One region of the Pseudomonas bijieensis genome, then DNA from elsewhere that is predicted to be linked to it. Evidence: predicted binding sites of a transcription regulator. Region 1 holds the regulator's gene; the other holds the start of a gene.

What was found. The regulator FliA, encoded in region 1, starts transcription of late flagellar genes. The targets are predictions, from matches to a motif close to CTAAAGTTTNNNNNNNNNNNGCCGNTAA.
Region 2: GN234_RS25100 (flagellar protein MotY) is a predicted target of FliA. The motif match lies at 4,145-4,172, and genes of this name have one in related genera.

What each region holds. Positions count from the first base shown of each region.
Region 1 is NZ_CP048810.1:2,377,131-2,390,559, forward strand. It holds gene motD (flagellar motor protein MotD) at 1-488, opposite strand, end outside; gene GN234_RS10260 (flagellar motor protein) at 504-1,244, opposite strand; gene GN234_RS10265 (protein-glutamate methylesterase/protein-glutamine glutaminase) at 1,244-2,374, opposite strand; gene GN234_RS10270 (chemotaxis protein CheA) at 2,423-4,678, opposite strand; gene GN234_RS10275 (protein phosphatase CheZ) at 4,709-5,494, opposite strand; gene GN234_RS10280 (chemotaxis response regulator CheY) at 5,513-5,884, opposite strand; gene fliA (RNA polymerase sigma factor FliA) at 6,052-6,798, opposite strand; gene fleN (flagellar synthesis regulator FleN) at 6,795-7,625, opposite strand; gene flhF (flagellar biosynthesis protein FlhF) at 7,742-9,091, opposite strand; gene flhA (flagellar biosynthesis protein FlhA) at 9,103-11,232, opposite strand; gene GN234_RS10305 (hypothetical protein) at 11,367-12,050, opposite strand; gene flhB (flagellar biosynthesis protein FlhB) at 12,230-13,366, opposite strand; gene fliR (flagellar biosynthetic protein FliR) at 13,370-13,429, opposite strand, start outside.
Region 2 is NZ_CP048810.1:5,681,503-5,687,533, reverse strand. It holds gene GN234_RS25120 (PA3496 family putative envelope integrity protein) at 1-7, shown strand, start outside; gene GN234_RS25115 (response regulator transcription factor) at 63-689, opposite strand; partial or broken gene GN234_RS30455 (hypothetical protein) at 1,148-1,396, shown strand; gene GN234_RS25105 (argininosuccinate synthase) at 1,725-2,942, opposite strand; gene GN234_RS25100 (flagellar protein MotY) at 3,071-4,048, opposite strand; gene pyrC (dihydroorotase) at 4,240-5,286, shown strand; gene rnt (ribonuclease T) at 5,283-5,960, shown strand.

The DNA of each region.
Region 1 (13,429 bases):
GGCCTCAGGATCGCCGCCACCTTGTCGATGATGTTGAAGGCCATGTCGCTGGGCATCGCGTCGCCGCTGCCGAACAACAGGCTGGAATTGAGCTCGATCTCGACCCACAACTCGTTGCCGCGTACGGTCATCTGGTTGGAGCTGATCAAGTCACCGAACGCGGCGCTGATGTCGTCGGCGATGCTTTTCAACGGGTCGCTGCCACCGGCGATACCGGCATCGACCTGTTCGCTGTCCTTGATCAAAGGTTTGGCCGGGGTGCTGCTCTTGGGCCGCTCGTCGCCGATAGGGATGGGCTTGAGGGCGCGGTCGGAGTCGGTAAAAACGCCGATCAACGCCTCGGAAATGACTTTGTACTTGCCTTCGTTGACCGACGAAATCGAATACATGACCACGAAAAAGGCGAACAGCAACGTAATGAAATCGGCATAGGAAACCAGCCAGCGTTCATGGTTGACGTGTTCTTCACGATGCCTGCGACGTGCCATGGTCCATGCTCCCCATCAGTCCATGAAGCCTTGCAGCTTCAATTCAATGGAACGTGGGTTTTCACCTTCGGCGATCGACAGGATCCCTTCCAGCAGCATTTCGCGATAGCGCGACTGGCGTAACGCGATGGACTTGAGCTTGGCCGCGATGGGCAACAGCACCAGGTTGGCACTCGCCACACCGTAGATCGTGGCGACGAACGCCACGGCAATGCCGCTGCCCAGCTGCGACGGATCGGCCAGGTTGCCCATTACATGGATCAGCCCCATCACCGCACCGATAATACCAATGGTCGGCGCGTAGCCGCCCATGCTCTCGAATACCTTGGCCGCCTCGATATCGCGGCTTTCCTGGGTGTAGAAGTCCACTTCCAGGATGCTGCGGATGGCTTCCGGCTCGGCACCGTCCACCAGCAATTGCAGGCCTTTGCGCGAATAGCTGTCGGGTTCGGCATCGGCCACCCCTTCCAGCCCCAGCAAGCCTTCCTTGCGAGCGGTCAGGCTCCAGTTCACTACCCGGTCGATACCGCCGGCCAGGTCGACCCGCGGCGGGAACAGGATCCAGATAAGCACTTGCATGGCGCGCTTGAAAGCACTCATGGGCGACTGCAACAACGCAGCGCCAATGGTGCCACCGAGCACGATCAATGCCGCCGGGCCGTTGGCCAGCGCCCCCAGGTGACCGCCTTCCAGATAATTGCCGCCAATGATGGCGACGAACGCCATGATGATGCCGATCAGGCTAAGCACATCCATTACAGGCAGGCCTCGACCAGGTGTCTACCGATGTCGTCCAACCCGTACACTGCGTCGGCAAGATCAGCTTTTACGATGGCCATCGGCATGCCGTAGATCACGCAGCTGGCTTCGTCCTGGGCCCAGATCGCACTGCCGCCCTGCTTGAGCAGGCGCGCACCTTCACGACCGTCGGCGCCCATGCCGGTGAGCACCACCGCCAGAACTTTGTCACCGTAGGACTTGGCCGCGGAACCGAAGGTAATGTCCACGCAAGGCTTGTAGTTCAGGCGCTCGTCGCCCGGCAGGATTTTCACCGCGCCACGGCCGTCGATCATCATCTGCTTGCCACCTGGCGCCAACAACGCCAGGCCGGGACGCAGGATGTCGCCATCCTCGGCTTCCTTGACGCTGATGTTGCACAGCTTGTCCAGGCGTTCGGCAAAAGCCTTGGTGAACGCCGCCGGCATGTGCTGGATCAACACGATGGGGGCCGGGAAATTGGCCGGCAACTGGGTCAGGACCCGTTGCAGCGCCACCGGACCACCCGTGGACGTGCCGATGGCGACCAGCTTGTAGGCTTTACGCTTGGGGGCCGGCGACGACGCAGTGGCGGCGGGCGCCGGACGGGCAGGAGTCGGTGCCGGAGCGCTGCGTACCGGGGCTGGATTGAAGCTGCCCGACGACGTCGGCGCCGGGCTTGGCGCCACGACAGGGGCTGGCGCGGGTACGCTGTAGGCACTGACACGCCGGTTGCTGCGGGAAATACTGTGGACCTTTTCGCACAGCAACTGCCGGACCTTGTCGGGGTTGCGCGAAATGTCTTCGAAATTTTTCGGCAGGAAATCCACCGCCCCGGCATCCAGCGCATCGAGGGTTACCCGGGCGCCTTCATGAGTCAGGGACGAGAACATCAATACCGGAGTCGGGCAGCGCTGCATGATATGCCGCACGGCCGTGATGCCATCCATCATCGGCATCTCGTAGTCCATGGTAATCACGTCCGGCTTGAGTGCCAGGGCCTGATCGATCGCCTCTTTGCCGTTGGTCGCGGTACCGACGACCTGAATGCTCGTGTCCGCCGAAAGAATTTCCGAGACGCGGCGGCGGAAAAACCCCGAATCGTCCACCACCAGGACTTTAACTACCATAAACACTCCGTTAGACGAGGCGCGGCCCTGGGCCCCGCCCCTCCAGAATCAAATACGCCGTGCGGCGTAACGCTTGAGCATGCTTGGCACATCGAGAATCAACGCGATGCGGCCGTCGCCGGTGATGGTGGCGCCGGACATGCCCGGGGTGCCCTGGAGCATCTTGCCCAACGGCTTGATGACCACTTCTTCCTGGCCCACCAACTGGTCGACGACGAAGCCGATCCGCTGGGTGCCCACCGAAAGGATCACCACATGGCCTTCGCCCTGCTCCACATGGGCCGCGGAGCTGACCAGCCAGCGCTTGAGGTAGAACAGTGGCAGTGCCTTGTCCCGTACGATCACCACTTCCTGGCCGTCCACCACGTTGGTGCGCGACAGGTCGAGGTGGAAGATCTCGTTGACGTTGACCAGCGGGAAGGCAAACGCCTGGTTGCCCAGCATCACCATCAGGGTTGGCATGATCGCCAGGGTCAACGGAACCTTGATGACAATCTTCGAGCCCTGACCCTTGGTCGAGTAGATATTGATCGAACCGTTGAGCTGGGAAATCTTGGTTTTCACCACGTCCATGCCCACGCCACGGCCCGACACGTCGGAAATCTCGGTCTTGGTCGAGAAGCCCGGGGCAAAGATCAGGTTGTAGCACTCAGTGTCGCTCAGGCGGTCGGCGGCATCCTTGTCCATCACACCGCGTTTCACCGCGATGGAACGCAATACGTTCGGGTCCATGCCTTTGCCATCGTCGGAGATCGACAGCAGGATGTGGTCGCCCTCCTGCTCGGCAGCCAGGATCACCCTGCCGCTGCGGACCTTGCCTGAAGCTTCGCGCTCTTCCGGCGACTCGATACCGTGGTCGACCGCGTTGCGCACCAAGTGGACCAACGGGTCGGCCAGGGCCTCGACAAGGTTCTTGTCGAGATCGGTCTCTTCACCCACCAGTTCCAGGTTGATTTCTTTCTTGAGCTGGCGAGCCAAGTCACGAACCAGGCGCGGGAAGCGCCCGAAGACTTTCTTGATCGGCTGCATGCGGGTCTTCATGACCGCGGTCTGCAGGTCCGCCGTGACCACGTCGAGGTTCGACACGGCCTTGGACATGGCTTCGTCCTGGCTGTTGAGGCCCAGGCGCACCAGACGGTTACGCACCAGCACCAGCTCGCCGACCATGTTCATGATCTCGTCCAGGCGTGCGGTATCGACCCGAACGGTGGTTTCGGCTTCGCTGGCCGGTTTTTCCGCTGGCGCAGCCGCTGGAGCGCGGGCGGGTGCCGGGGCAGCAGCGGCGGGCTTGGCGGGCTCGGCCTTGGGTTCCGGTGCCTTGGCCGCGGGTTTGGGCACAGCCTTGGCCGCGGGTGCTGCCGCAGTGGCGGCGGCAGGCGCGGCAGAAGCGGTACCGACTTCGCTGAACTTGCCCTTGCCATGCAGCTCATCGAGCAGTGATTCGAATTCGTGGTCGCTGATCAGGTCGCTACCCGCGGCAGCGGCAGCAGGCTTGGCCGGTGTCGGCGCCGAAGCGATGGCCGAATCCAGTGCGTCCACGGCAAAGGTGCCCTTGCCATGCAACTGATCGAGCAATGCTTCGAATTCATCGTCGGTGATGTCCGAGCTGTCGCCCGCGGCTTTCGGGGCGGCCGGGGCCGCCGACGGGACGACGGCATCAGGTGCGAACTGGCCCTTGCCATGGAGCTGGTCGAGCAGCGACTCGAACTCGGCATCGGTGATTTCATCGCTGGCAGCTCCATCGGCGGCCGGCGCAGCGGGTGCAACCGGAGCGGCCGGCGCCTCGGCCTGGGCCTTGACGGTGTTGAGGGAGTCCAGCAGTTGTTCGAATTCGTTATCGGTGATGTCGCCCGATTCCTCGGCGACCGGTTCTTCGACCACTGCCTCGGCAACCGGCGCCGCTTCGTCAGCCGATTGCGGCTCGGCCAGGCGCGACAGCGCGGCGAGCAGCTCGGGGGTGGCAGGGGTAATCGGCGAGCGCTCACGCACTTCGCTGAACATACTGTTGACCGCATCCAGCGCTTCAAGCACCACGTCCATCAGTTCCGAATCAACGCGACGCTCACCCTTGCGCAGGATGTCGAACACGTTCTCGGCAATGTGACAGCACTCCACCAGCTCGTTGAGCTGGAGGAAGCCGGCGCCTCCTTTTACAGTGTGGAAACCGCGAAAAATTGCATTGAGCAGATCCGCATCATCAGGTCGGCTTTCCAGCTCGACCAGCTGTTCGGACAGTTGCTCTAGAATCTCGCCGGCCTCAACCAGGAAATCCTGAAGGATCTCTTCATCGGCGCCGAAGCTCATTAATGGCTGCTCCTAAAACAGGGCTAAAACTCAGAATCCAAGGCTGGACAGCAAATCGTCCACATCGTCCTGACCGGACATAACGTCTTCTCTTTTATCGGCATGAATTTGCGGACCTTCACCCTGAGAGAGATGTTTTTGTGGATCTTTTTCAGCAAGCATCGCTTCACGGTCGTGTTCGATACCTGCAAAGCGGTCGACCTGGCTGGCCATCAACACCAGTTTGAGCAGGTTGCTTTCCACTTCGGTGACCAGTTGGGTCACACGCTTGATCACTTGGCCGGTCAGGTCCTGATAGTCCTGGGCCAGCAGAATGTCGTTGAGGTTGCTTGCTACGGCGCGGTTCTCGGTGCTGCTGCGCGTCAGGAAACCGTCGACCCGACGGGCCAGTTCCCGAAACTCTTCAGCGCCGACTTCTCGACGCATGAACCGACCCCAGTCGGTGCTCAAGGCCTGGGCTTCTTCGCTCAGGCCATTGACCAGCGGCGTTGCGCTTTCCACCAGGTCCATGGTGCGGTTGGCCGCGGCCTCGGTCAGCTTGACCACATACCCCAGACGCTCGGTGGCGTCGGTGATCTGCGAGACTTCCTCGGCCTGCGGCATATGCGGGTCGATCTGGAAATTGACAATCGCGCTGTGCAGTTCACGCGTGAGCTTGCCCACTTCCTGATACAGACCGCGGTCACGGGTCTGGTTGAGCTCATGGATCATTTGAACCGCATCGCCAAAGCGACCTTTTTCAAGGCTGTCGACCAGTTCGCGGGCATGTTTTTTCAGGGTCGATTCGAAATCGCCCATTGAAGATTCGTTGTCCATAGCTCCCCCGTGGCGCCGTTAACCGATGCGTTCGAAGATTTTTTCGATCTTCTCTTTCAACGCCTGGGCCGTGAAGGGTTTGACCACATAGCCGTTGACACCGGCCTGGGCCGCTTCGATGATCTGCTCGCGCTTGGCTTCGGCAGTGACCATCAGCACCGGAAGATGCTTGAGTTTTTCGTCGGCACGCACCTGACGCAGCAGGTCGATACCGGTCATGCCCGGCATGTTCCAGTCGGTGACCAGAAAATCGAAGTTGCCACTGTGCAACATCGGGAGCGCAGTGGTCCCGTCATCTGCCTCGGCCGTGTTGGTGAACCCAAGGTCACGCAACAGGTTTTTTATGATCCGCCGCATCGTTGAGAAGTCATCAACGATGAGGATTTTCATGTTCTTGTCCAATTCGACCTCCAAGCAGTCTTAAACGCGCCCAGCACCTGGACGCGCCATTTCAATCAATCCGGCACAACACTCGACAACGGTCTGGAGCACAACGGATGGAGACTGGCGCAGTACTTGCCAGGCCAGCCTCGTTCGCAGTGTCCCCACACTGCCTGTCAACGCGCTCGCCACTCCCCCAAACGCCCCCGCAAACGGGCCGCGCACTGGCTGTGTAACTGGCTGACCCGCGATTCGCTGACCCCCAGGACCTCACCGATTTCCTTGAGGTTCAGCTCTTCGTCGTAGTACAGCGCCAAGACCAGTCGCTCACGCTCCGGCAAATTGGCAATCGCATCCGCCAGCGCGCTCTGGAAACGTTCATCTTCCAGGTCACGCGATGGCTCCATGTGAGCACTCGCGCCATCCTCGTGCAGTCCCTCGTGTTCACCACCGTCCTGCAACAGGTCGTCGAAACTGAACAGGCGGCTGCCCAAGGTATCGTTCAAAATCCCGTAATAATCATCGAGACTCAACTGGAGTTCGGCCGCAACCTCGTGATCTTTAGCGTCACGCCCGGTTTTAGCTTCAATTGCCCGAATTGCATCGCTGACCATGCGGGTATTGCGGTGCACCGAGCGTGGCGCCCAATCGCCCTTGCGGACTTCATCGAGCATGGCCCCGCGAATGCGAATACCGGCATACGTCTCGAAACTGGCGCCCTTGCTCGCGTCGTATTTGTTCGACACTTCGAGCAGGCCGATCATGCCCGCCTGGATCAAGTCTTCGACCTGGACACTGGCCGGCAACCGCGCCAGCAAGTGGTAGGCGATACGCTTGACCAGTGGCGCGTAACGCTCGATCAATTCGTACTGGGCGTCCCGTGCCGATTTTTTGTAGAGATGGTTGTAACCGCTGGCTGTCATAGCACGGGCCCTGCTGTTTGTTGCACAAGACGCTCGACGAAAAATTCCAGATGCCCGCGCGGGTTGGCCGGCAACGGCCAGGTATCGACCTTCTGGGCGATCGCCTTGAACGCCAGCGCGCATTTGGAACGTGGAAAGGCTTCATAAACGGCACGTTGCTTCTGGACGGCCTTGCGTACGCTTTCGTCGTAGGGCACGGCGCCGACGTATTGTAGGGCGACGTCCAGGAAGCGATCCGTGACCTTTGTCAACTTGGCGAACAGGTTGCGGCCCTCCTGCGGGCTCTGGGCCATGTTGGCCAGGACGCGGAAGCGATTCATGCCATAGTCGCGGTTCAGCAGCTTGATCAAGGCATAGGCGTCGGTGATGGACGTCGGTTCGTCGCAGACCACCAGCAACACTTCCTGGGCCGCGCGTACGAAACTGACGACCGAGTCGCCGATACCGGCCGCGGTGTCGATCACCAGCACATCGAGGTTGTCGCCGATGTCGCTGAAAGCCTGGATCAGGCCGGCGTGCTGGGCCGGGGTCAGGTGAACCATGCTCTGGGTGCCGGAGGCAGCCGGCACGATGCGAATCCCGCCTGGCCCCTGCAACAGCACGTCGCGCAATTCGCAACGGCCTTCGATCACGTCCGCCAGGGTGCGTTTGGGTGTAAGCCCCAAGAGCACGTCGACGTTCGCCAGGCCCAGGTCGGCGTCCAGCAGCATGACCCGTCGGCCAAGCTCTGCCAGAGCCAGGGACAAGTTCACTGACACGTTAGTCTTCCCGACGCCACCTTTGCCGCCGGTCACCGCGATCACCTGTACGGGATGCATGCTGCCCATGTTCGTTCTTTACCTTGTCTTACTTAGACGGAGGCCACATTACTGGCTGCGCGTTCGCATACGGAACAATGCATGGCAGACCATCGATGTAGGTACAAAAAATATTCATGATTACCTCAGCCAACCTGCTTGGTCGGGCTGTGGTAGATATCAGCGAACATATCAGCCATGGCTTCTTCGCTGGGTTCTTCCTGCATTTGCACACTCACGGCACGGCTGACCAGTTGATGACGGCGCGGCAGATGCAAATCATCCGGGATCCGCGGCCCGTCGGTCAGGTAGGCCACCGGTAGTTCATGACCGATCGCCAGGCTCAACACCTCGCCCAGGCTTGCCGTTTCGTCCAGCTTAGTCAGGATGCAGCCGGCCAGCCCGCAGCGTTTGTAGCTGTGGTATGCGGCGGTTAGAACCTGTTTCTGGCTGGTGGTTGCCAACACGAGATAATTTTTTGACTTGATGCCGCGTCCGGCCAGGCTTTCGAGCTGCATGCGCAGGGCCGGATCGCTGGCTTGCAGGCCGGCGGTATCGATCAGTACGACGCGCTTGCGCAGCAACGGTTCCAATGCCTGGGCCAGGGACTGGCCCGGATCCACATGGGTCACCGACACGTTGAGGATCCGTCCCAGGGTCTTGAGTTGCTCCTGGGCACCGATGCGGAAACTGTCCATGCTCACCAGGGCGATGCTCTGGGCGCCGTACTTGAGTACGTAGCGGGCGGCGAGCTTGGCCAGGGTGGTGGTCTTGCCCATGCCGGCAGGACCGACCATGGCAATCACCCCGCCCTCTTCCAGCGGCTCGACTTCCGGCGTGGCAATCATCCGCGCCAGGTGCGCCAGCAACATGCGCCAGGCCTGGCGAGGTTCTTCGATACCATTGATCAATGCCAGCAGGTCCCGGGACAACGGACCGGACAGGCCGATGCGTTGCAGGCGACGCCACAGGTTGGCCTGGGCCGGACGGCTGCCTTGCAACTGGTTCCAGGCCAGGGAGCCGAGCTGGACTTCCATCAGCTCGCGCAGGCTGTTGAGCTCGAAGCGCATCGAGTCCAGGGCGCGCGGATCGACCCCACGGGCAGGCGCGGCGGGTGCCGGCTCTGGACGACGCGGTTCGGCCTGGGCCTGCTCGATCAGCGGCTCGGCAGCGGTCAACGGCAAGCCGGCGGTCAGTGGCTGACCGGCGAACAATTGACGATTGGTGCCCGCGGCACCCTCGCCTTCGCTGCTACGCAGGCTCAGTTCGGCCTGGGCGCTGGCGATGCGCGATTGGGTCTTGCGCAGCTCATCTTCGAGTTCCATGTTCGGAACCCGCGGGGCCAGCGCAGACAGTTTGTAATCCAGGGCCGCCGTCAGCTCGACACCGCCGGCGATACGACGGTTGCCAATGATGGCTGCTTCAGCGCCCAGCTCGTCACGAACCAGTTTCATGGCCTGACGCATGTCGGCGGCGAAAAAACGCTTCACTTGCATAAACCACTACCTCAGCCGTTGGGCCCTACTGTCGCAACGATGGTCACTTGCTTGTTGTCCGGTATTTCCTGGTACGCCAGCACATGCAGCCCCGGGACCGCGAGGCGCCCGAATCGCGAGAGCATCGCGCGAATCGGACCGGCCACCAGCAGGATCACCGGCTGGCCTTGCATCTCTTGCCGCTGGGCTGCTTCGATCAGCGAACGCTGCAGCTTCTCGGCCATACTTGGCTCCAGCAGGACACCCTCTTCCGAGCCTTGCCCTGCCTTCTGCAGACTATTGAGCAATATCTGTTCCAACCTTGGTTCCAGAGTGATCACAGGCAGCTCGGACTCAGTGCCTACAATGCTTTGGACGATTGCGCGGGACACGCCGACCCGAACAGCTGCCACCAAGGCGGCGGTATCTTGACTCTTGGAAGCGTTGTTGGCGATAGCTTCGGCAATACTGCGTATGTCGCGCACAGGCACTTGTTCGGCCAACAGCGCCTGCAGCACCTTGAGCAACTGCGACAACGAAACCACACCCGGCACCAGCTCTTCGGCCAGCTTCGGCGAGCCTTTTGCCAGTACTTGCAGGAGCTGCTGGACTTCTTCGTGGCCGATCAGCTCGCTGGAGTGCTTGTACAGAATCTGATTCAAGTGGGTCGCCACCACCGTACTGGCGTCTACGACGGTATAGCCGAGAGACTGGGCCTGGGCCCGCTGGCTGATTTCGATCCACACCGCTTCCAGGCCGAAAGCCGGATCCTTGGCGGTGATGCCGTTGAGGCTGCCGTAGACCTGTCCGGGGTTGATCGCCAGTTCGCGGTCGGGGTAGATCTCGGCTTCGGCCAGGATCACCCCCATCAAGGTCAGGCGATAAGCGCTCGGCGCCAGGTCGAGGTTGTCGCGGATATGCACGGTGGGCATCAGGAAGCCCAGGTCCTGGGAGAGCTTCTTGCGCACCCCCTTGATCCGCGCCAGCAATTGCCCCCCCTGGTTGCGATCGACCAAAGGAATCAGGCGATAGCCGACTTCCAGGCCGATCATGTCGATCGGGGTCACGTCATCCCAGCCCAGTTCCTTGGTTTCCATGGCGCGAGCCGGCGACGGCAGCAGTTCCTGCTGGCGCTTGACCTCTTGCAGGGCCTGGACTTTCTGCACGTTCTGCTTCTTCCAGAACAGGTAGGCGCCACCGGCCGCCAGGGCAGCCATGGTCAGAAAGGAAAAGTGCGGCATGCCAGGCACCAGGCCCATCACCGCCATCAGGCCGGCAGCAACGGCCAGGGCCTTGGGCGAGGCGAACATTTGCCGGCCGATCTGCTTGCCCATGTCTTCGGAGCCCGAAGCACGGGTCACCATGATCGCGGCCGCTGTGGATAACAACAGTGATGGCAATTGCGCCACCAAACCGTCACCGATGGTCAACAAGGCGTAAACCCTGCCAGCGTCGCCGAAGGTCATGTCGTGCTGGAAGATACCGACGGCCATGCCGCCGATCAGGTTGATGAACAGAATCAGCAGGCCGGCGATGGCGTCACCGCGCACGAACTTGCTGGCACCGTCCATGGAACCGTAGAACTCGGCTTCCTGGGCCACTTCCAGGCGACGCAGCTTGGCCTGGCTCTGGTCGATCAGGCCGGCGTTGAGATCGGCGTCGATCGCCATCTGCTTGCCCGGCATCGCATCGAGGGTGAAACGCGCGCTCACCTCGGAAATCCGCCCGGCGCCCTTGGTCACCACGACGAAGTTGATGATCATCAAGATGGCGAAGACCACGATACCGACCACGTAGTTACCGCCGATCACCACCTCACCGAAGGCCTGGATCACCTTACCGGCGGCAGCGTGCCCGTCCTGGCCGTGGAGCATGACCACCCGGGTGGACGCCACGTTCAGCGCCAGGCGCAACAGCGTGGCCACCAGCAGGATGGTCGGGAATACGGCGAAATCCAGCGGCCGCAGGGCGTATACGCACACCAGCAGCACGACAATCGACAGGGCGATGTTGAACGTGAAAAACACGTCCAGCAGGAACGGTGGTACCGGCAGCATCATCATGGCGAGCATGACCAGCAGCAACAGCGGCACGCCCAGATTACCCCGGCTGAGGTCTACGACATTGCTGCGCGCGGTGCTGAGTAACTGAGAGCGATCCACCAATATTCCCCGTTCCTGTGAAGCAAACTTTTGACGCCCTGGACGGGCGCAGACGGGGTATTGCAAGAAGCCTTCCAACTTGCAGTCAAGATTCGCAACGGCGTGCATTCATTCGGCGCGATGCACCCGGTGAATCACTGCGCTGTAAGTATTTGCGCCGGTGTGATTGGGCCAAAATTCAATTTCCAGCCCCTGACGTAACGCGCGCCCCGGAACATTTGCACACCATCGACTTCAACCTGGTCTTGATTGGCGTACATGAACACCACCATCGAAGAAGGCGCCTTGACGTCGGCCAAGGGCTCTTCAGGCGCGTTGATCTGGTGGCCCTCCATCACATTGAGCGCCCATTGAAACTGGATGATCGGAAGATCCGCGATCGTGATGATCTGCTTGGGATCCTCCCACCGAAAATCCGTGCGCGCGGCAAGCCTCAATTTCCCATCAAGGATCTGGAAAATCGGCTTGTGATAACGCCGCTCCAGCCCCCCACTCGACCATCCATCGAAATAACTATCAGGGTGGGTGAAGATACGGAACAGCGCCTCGTTATTACCGATCTTGCCGGCCTGACCAGCGAAGTAATCGTAGGAAATGTGATAAGCCAGGCCCTCCAATTCAGGCCGAATGGCATTGACCTCACCCTCCAGGTAATTGGGCACATACTTGTTCGCCGCGTCCCTGAAGCGCGCAAACTCGAGCATCAGGTCAAACGTGAACGCACAAGCGATGGCTCGTTCACCGGCATTGGCCTCGACCGCCCCTGACACGAAGTTCAGTTCCATGCCGCCGAGTTTTTTGTATTCGCGCATTGTCATGGCACACCCCTGGATTGAGTAGTCATCCAGAAGCATTACATTGCCATGGGAAGCGGCTGTCTACTGTCAGGACTGACAGGTACCGGGGATACCTGACGCCTATCGCAGGCCGTAGTACAGACCTTCCAAGCCGATCCAGGCACTCAATCGACGCCAATGTTTCTCTGCGCCAGCGTGACTCAGGAATCGCGCCGCAAATCCGGCGGAATCGGCAAGTCCTTGAGCGGCTCTGGACGCTTGCCTTTACCCGCGCGGTGCTGGCGGATCTGGTAGACATACGCCAGCACCTGGGCCACAGCCAGGTACAAGCCTCCAGGGATTTCCTGGTCGAGTTCGGTGGAGTAGTAGATCGACCGCGCCAACGCCGGGGATTCGAGCAGCATCACCTCGTTAGCCACGGCGATTTCACGAATCTTCAGCGCCAGGAAATCACTGCCCTTGGCCAGCAACACGGGGGCGTTGCCTTTTTCGGGGTCGTACTTGAGGGCGACGGCGTAGTGGGTCGGGTTGGTGATGACCACATCGGCATCGGGAATTGCCGCCATCATCCGCCGCTGGGAGACCTCGCGCTGCAACTGCCGGATCCGCTGCTTGACCTCCGGCTTGCCTTCCGAGTCCTTGTGCTCGTCGCGCACTTCCTGCTTGGTCATCATCAGCTTCTGCTTGCTCTGATACAGCTGGATCGGCACGTCGATGGCGGCGATCAGGATCAGGCCGCAAGCCATCCACAACGTGCTCCAGCCCACCAACTGCACGCTGTGGATAATCGCCTGCTCCAGCGGTTCGTGAGCAATGCGCAGCAGATCGTCGATATCGGCCTGCAACACTGTCAGCGCGACAAACAAGACCAGCAGGAACTTCCCGAAAGCCTTGAGCAACTCCATCAGCGCCGAGGTAGAAAACATGCGCTTGAGGCCTGCGGCCGGGTTCATTCGACTGAATTTGGGGGCCAGGCTACCGGCGGCGAACAACCAGCCGCCCAGTGAAATCGGGCCAATCACGGCGGCCAGCAGCAAACAGATCAGCACCGGCTGCACCGCCAGGATCGCGATCTTGCCCGAGTGCAGCAGATGCTGGGACATGGCGCCCGGGGAGAGCAGCACCTCACGGGGCAGGGAGAAATTCAGGCGCATGATTTCCAGCAGGTCCAGGGCCAACCCACCGCCATAGACCAGTAACCCGCCCGCCCCGGCCAGCATCACCGCCAGCGTGTTAAGTTCCTTGGACCGGGCAGTCTCACCCTTTTCCCGGGATTCGCGCAGGCGCTTTTCCGTGGGGTCTTCTGTCTTGTCCTGACCACTCTCGCTCTCGGCCATGGTTCAGCGTGCCTGCGCCATGTCGCGTAAAAGCTGCAAGGCCTGGGTGGCCAGCGGCTGATA
Region 2 (6,031 bases), 3.3 Mb from region 1:
CCTCTGACACGTAAAAGCCTCCCTGATGGAGGCTTTTTACTGAGTACGCGTGACCCGAAAACTCACACCAACCCATTACGCTGCGCCAGTTCGATCAGGTCGACCAGGGAACGGGCATTGAGCTTCAACAATAAGCGTGTCTTGTAGGTACTGACGGTCTTGTTGCTCAAGAACATTCCATCGGCGATCTCCTTGTTGGTCTTACCGCGAGCCAGTTGTTGCAAGACCATCATTTCCCGCCCCGATAATCGGTCGACCATATCCGACTCACTGGCATTGCCCAGACTCGACCGTACCGTATGCAAGGCCTGGTTGGGGAAGTAACTGTAACCGGACAGTACTGCCTTGATTGCACTCAGTAACTCAGTAAGATCCTGTTGCTTGCATACATACCCGGCCGCCCCCGTCTGCATGCAGCGCATCGAAAAATGTCCCGGTGCCTGGGAAGTCAGCACCAGCACCTTCATCGATGAAGGAATAGCCGCCAGACGGGCAATGACCTCCAATCCGTCCAGCTTGGGAATACCGATATCGAGAATGACGATATCAGGCATAAGTTCGCGAGCAAGTTGTAACGCATCGACGCCATTATCGGTTTCGGCAACGACTTCATAACCATGACGCTCCATCAGCAAACGTACAGCAAGACGAATGACGGGATGATCATCCACGATCAGCACTTTATTCATGGGCAAATCCAACTTCGCTGTTCGAATTTTTAGAGCACGCACAATAGCCTAGTCATTTCTACCTTGGCATGCCGCCCCCCCCTGAACGCTCGCACCGAGAGACAGAACCTACAAGCTATACAGAAAAATCCTACAAATTCTCCAGGAAAAAATGTGTCGTGAATTTTTCTACAGAGAAGAATGGACCTTTCTTAACAATCCGGTAACCCTGTGAACAATTCGCTCTTTTACCGTTACGCCCACCGACAGGCAGCCCATTAAAAAGCTTTTCAATCATAAAGAGTAACTGAATTATTTACTGTTAAAACTGCCTCTCGCTCACTTCAAGAAGAAAAATTCATATATAAAATAGCTTGGCATCCGACATCCATCATCGGCAGCCGCTGCGATTGCGCCTATATCTTAATAACCACTTTCCAGCCTATTCACCGAGCATAAATATTCCATGAGCATTAACCATGAACAAACCTTCGAAGACCATAACCAACCCTATGACCCTCATCGCCATATTCGCAACTTTGTCCGAAACTTCCGCGGCGATTTCCTTGCCATTCCTGGATGACCAGGATCGTGAGTATTACCTCTGGTTCCTGATCAGCTTCCCTTTTTATCTATTGCTGCTTTTTTTCATAACGCTCAACTTCAATTATCGCTCCCTGTATTCACCCTCGGATTTTCGCAAGAACAAGCACTTTTTAAAGACCATGGTTGACTCGCCCTGCCGGCACAAACGACTGCTACGTCGGGCGGATAAAATCAAAGAGCTGCTAAAACGCCTTCATCGACGCAGGCGCGAACCAGCCTCCCCTTGTCTCCTATGCGGCCAATCGGAACGCCTGAGCGAGACCTGTCGATCAAGACATTTGAAGCACACCCGCATCGTCGTATACGTCATCTACAGCAACGCAGACCCGGCAGCCCACGGACAGGATGAATGAACGATCAAGGGCCGCGCAGCAGCAAAGCCCGCACACGCAAAAAAGGGGCAAAAAAAACGGCCTGCTCATGGCAGGCCGCTTTTTCATCTCGCCAGGGTCAGAACAGCTTGCGACCCTTGTTCGCCGCGATGCGCATGCGCAGGGCGTTGAGCTTGATGAAGCCGGCCGCGTCGGCCTGGTTGTAGGCACCGCCGTCTTCTTCGAAGGTCGCGATGTTGGCATCGAACAGCGAGTCGTCGGACTTGCGCCCGGTCACGATCACGTTGCCCTTGTACAACTTCAGGCGCACGACACCGTTCACGTTGGTCTGGGAGGCGTCGATCATCTGTTGCAGCATCAGACGCTCAGGGCTCCACCAGTAGCCGGTGTAGATCAGGCTGGCATACTTGGGCATCAACTCGTCTTTGAGGTGAGCCACTTCGCGGTCCAGGGTGATCGATTCGATCGCCCGGTGGGCGCGCAGCATGATGGTGCCGCCGGGAGTTTCGTAGCAGCCACGGGACTTCATGCCCACATAGCGGTTCTCGACGATGTCCAGGCGACCGATGCCGTGTTCGCCACCGATGCGGTTCAGGGTCGCCAGCACGGTGGCCGGGCTCATCTCAACGCCGTCCAGTGCGACGATATCGCCGTTGCGATAGGTCAGCTCCAGGTACTGCGGGGTATCGGGGGCCTTCTCCGGGGAGACGGTCCAGCGCCACATGTCTTCTTCGTGCTCGGTCCAGGTGTCTTCCAGCACGCCGCCTTCATAGGAGATGTGCAGCAGGTTGGCGTCCATCGAGTACGGGGATTTCTTCTTGCCGTGGCGCTCGATCGGAATCGCGTGCTTCTCGGCGTAGTCCATCAGTTTTTCACGGGACAGCAAGTCCCACTCACGCCATGGGGCAATGACTTTAACGCCAGGCTTGAGGGCATAGGCACCCAGCTCGAAACGCACCTGGTCGTTGCCCTTGCCGGTGGCGCCATGGGAAATGGCGTCGGCGCCGGTTTCGTTGGCGATTTCGATCAGGCGCTTGGCGATCAACGGACGGGCGATGGAGGTACCCAGCAGGTACTCACCTTCGTAAACGGTATTGGCGCGGAACATCGGGAACACGAAGTCGCGGACGAACTCTTCGCGCAGGTCATCGATGTAGATCTCTTTGACGCCCATGGCCTGGGCCTTGGCGCGTGCAGGCTCGACTTCCTCGCCCTGTCCCAGGTCAGCGGTGAAGGTCACCACTTCGCAGTTATAAGTGTCCTGCAGCCACTTGAGGATCACCGAAGTGTCCAGGCCGCCGGAATACGCCAGAACGACCTTGTTTACGTCCGCCATGCCATCACTCCACGGGTTGTACGGAAAGCCGGGAAGTCTAACGTCCAGCGCGGATAATTTACAGAGGCGCGACAGCTTATGACGACGAAGCGACAGATTATGTCGAGAGCGCGACGGTCAAAATCGAATCAGGACGTGCGCGCAGTCGCCGGAGCGGGCGCCTTGGCTGGTGCGGCGACCGGCGCCGGAACCTTGGCGGGCGCCGCAGGAGCCGCCGGCTGCGCCGCCGGGGCCTGGGGGGCCGGTACTTCAGTCGGCGCCACACGCTCCAGGCGCACGACCACGCGACGATTCTTGGCGCGGTTGGCGGCGTTGGTATTGGGTACCAGGGGATAACGCTCGCCGTGGAAGCGCAGGGTAATCTGCGATTCCTGGAAGCCATTGGCCTTGAAGAAATCCTGAACTGCCAGGGCGCGGCGGCGCGACAGCTCACGGTTGGTCAGGCGATTGCCGCTGTTGTCGGAGTGGCCGTCAAGCTCTACATGATTAACGCTTGGATCAGCCTTGATGAAGTCGAGCATCACCTGCAACTGTGCCTTGGCATGGGCATCGAGTTCGACTTCTTCGCCGGGGAAGCCGATCTGGGTCTGCTTCACCTGCTCGAAATTCTTTGGCAACAGTTTCGCCACGCAACCTTGATAGTCATTGAAAGCCTTGCTGAAACGCACCGGCAGCAGGCGCACTTCCGAGACCCGTCCGTCCTCGGTGTTGCGGCGCACCACGGGGCTGCGACCTTCCATCAGGCCACTGATCAACCGGCCGGCCTGGACCTGGGAGCTGTTGAACAGCACATCGCCGCTGCCGATCCTGACCGAACCCAGGTTGATATCGCCTCGCCCCGGTTGCCACGGCGCGGCGGCCGCCAGCAAGGTTGCCGAACCGCCGCCAAGCATCGGGTTGTAGGTCTTGAGGCGGAACGTGGCCTGCTCGCCCGCCCGACGCACGAACTCGCCGCTGCCGAAATCGGTGATCGGCTGGCTCAGCCGGCACTCGAACTTGTCGCCTTCGACCGTCCACTCAATGCTCTCCAGACGGGTCTGGAAAGTGAGCGCCATGGCGGGAAGGCTGGCAAACACACTGAGCAAGGCTAGATAACGCTGGCGCACGGGAGGCTCCACTGACTTTTATACAAAGATCGACGCATGCCTGGGGCATGACGCCTGTCCGGGGCACTGCACGGATTCGTGGCACACCTGTAGGAGCTATCGGTAAGTTGCGGCAGAACTTGATAGCGGGTGCCTGAATCGGTCTTTTCCGGTAGCATTCCCCAGAGTTTGACCCGCCTGGAAGCCCCCCAATGTCTGACCGCCTGACCCTGCTGCGTCCCGACGACTGGCATATTCATCTTCGCGATGGTGCTGTGTTGACCCATACCGTCGCCGATGTCGCGCGCACCTTCGGGCGCGCAATCATCATGCCGAACCTGGTTCCGCCCGTGCGCAACGCCGCCGAGGCCGACGGCTATCGCCAGCGCATCCTCGACGCACGCCCGGCTGGCAGCCGCTTCGAACCGCTGATGGTGCTGTACCTCACCGACCGCACCCAGCCCGAAGAGATTCGCGACGCCAAGGCCAGCGGCTTCGTCCACGCCGCCAAGCTGTACCCTGCCGGCGCGACCACCAACTCCGATTCCGGCGTCACCAGCATCGACAAGATCTTCCCGGCGCTGGAGGCCATGGCCGAAGTCGGCATGCCGTTGTTGATCCACGGTGAAGTCACCCGGGGCGACGTCGACGTGTTCGACCGCGAGAAAATCTTCATCGACGAGCACATGCGCCGCGTCGTGGAGCGCTTCCCGACCCTCAAGGTGGTGTTCGAACACATCACCACCGGCGATGCCGTGCAGTTCGTCAACGAGGCTCCGGCCAACGTTGGCGCGACCATTACTGCCCATCACCTGCTGTACAACCGCAACCACATGCTGGTGGGCGGGATCCGGCCGCACTTCTATTGCCTGCCGATCCTCAAGCGCAATACCCACCAGGAAGCCTTGCTCGACGCCGCCACCAGCGGCAGCACCAAGTTTTTCCTCGGCACCGACTCGGCGCCCCACGCCCGTCACGCCAAGGAAGCGGCCTGCGGTTGCGCCGGCTGCTACACCGCCTATGCCGCCATCGAGATGTATGCCGAGGCGTTCGAACAGCGCAATGCGCTGGACAAACTCGAAGGCTTCGCCAGCCTGCATGGCCCGCGTTTCTATGGCCTGCCGGTGAACACCGACAGTATTACCCTGGTCCGCGACGAATGGACCGCCCCCGCCAGCCTGCCTTTCGGCGAGCTGACTGTCATCCCGCTGCGCGCCGGTGAAAAACTGCGCTGGCGCCTGCTGGAGGAAAACGCGTGAGTGAAGATCATTTCGACGACGAACTGGACGGCAATGGTGGTTCGGGCGGCGCCCGTCATCCCATGGCAGCCCGCTTCCGGGGTTATCTGCCGGTCGTCGTCGATGTAGAAACCGGCGGTTTCAACTCCGCCACCGACGCCTTGCTGGAAATCGCCGCGACCACCATTGGCATGGACGAAAAAGGCTTCGTGTTCCCTGACCACACCTATTTCTTCCGTGTCGAACCGTTCGAAGGCGCCAACATCGAAGCGGCGGCCCTGGAGTTTACCGGGATCAAGCTCGATCACCCGCTGCGCATGGCGGTCAGCGAAGAAACGGCCCTGACCGACATCTTCCGTGGCGTGCGCAAGGCGCTGAAGGCCAACGGTTGCAAGCGAGCGATCCTGGTCGGCCACAACAGCAGCTTCGACCTGGGCTTCCTCAACGCCGCTGTCGCGCGCCTGGACATGAAGCGCAACCCGTTCCACCCGTTCTCCAGCTTCGACACCGCGACCCTGGCTGGCCTGGCATACGGCCAGACCGTCCTGGCCAAGGCGTGCCAGGCGGCCGACATCGATTTCGATGGCCGCGAAGCCCACTCGGCCCGCTATGACACCGAGAAGACCGCCGAGCTGTTCTGCGGCATCGTCAACCGCTGGAAACAGATGGGTGGCTGGCAGGATTTCGACGACTGACATCGGCGCCAGATCCAAGCTTGTGGCTCTTGTGGCGAGGGGAGCTTGCTCCCGCTGGGCTGCGAAACGGC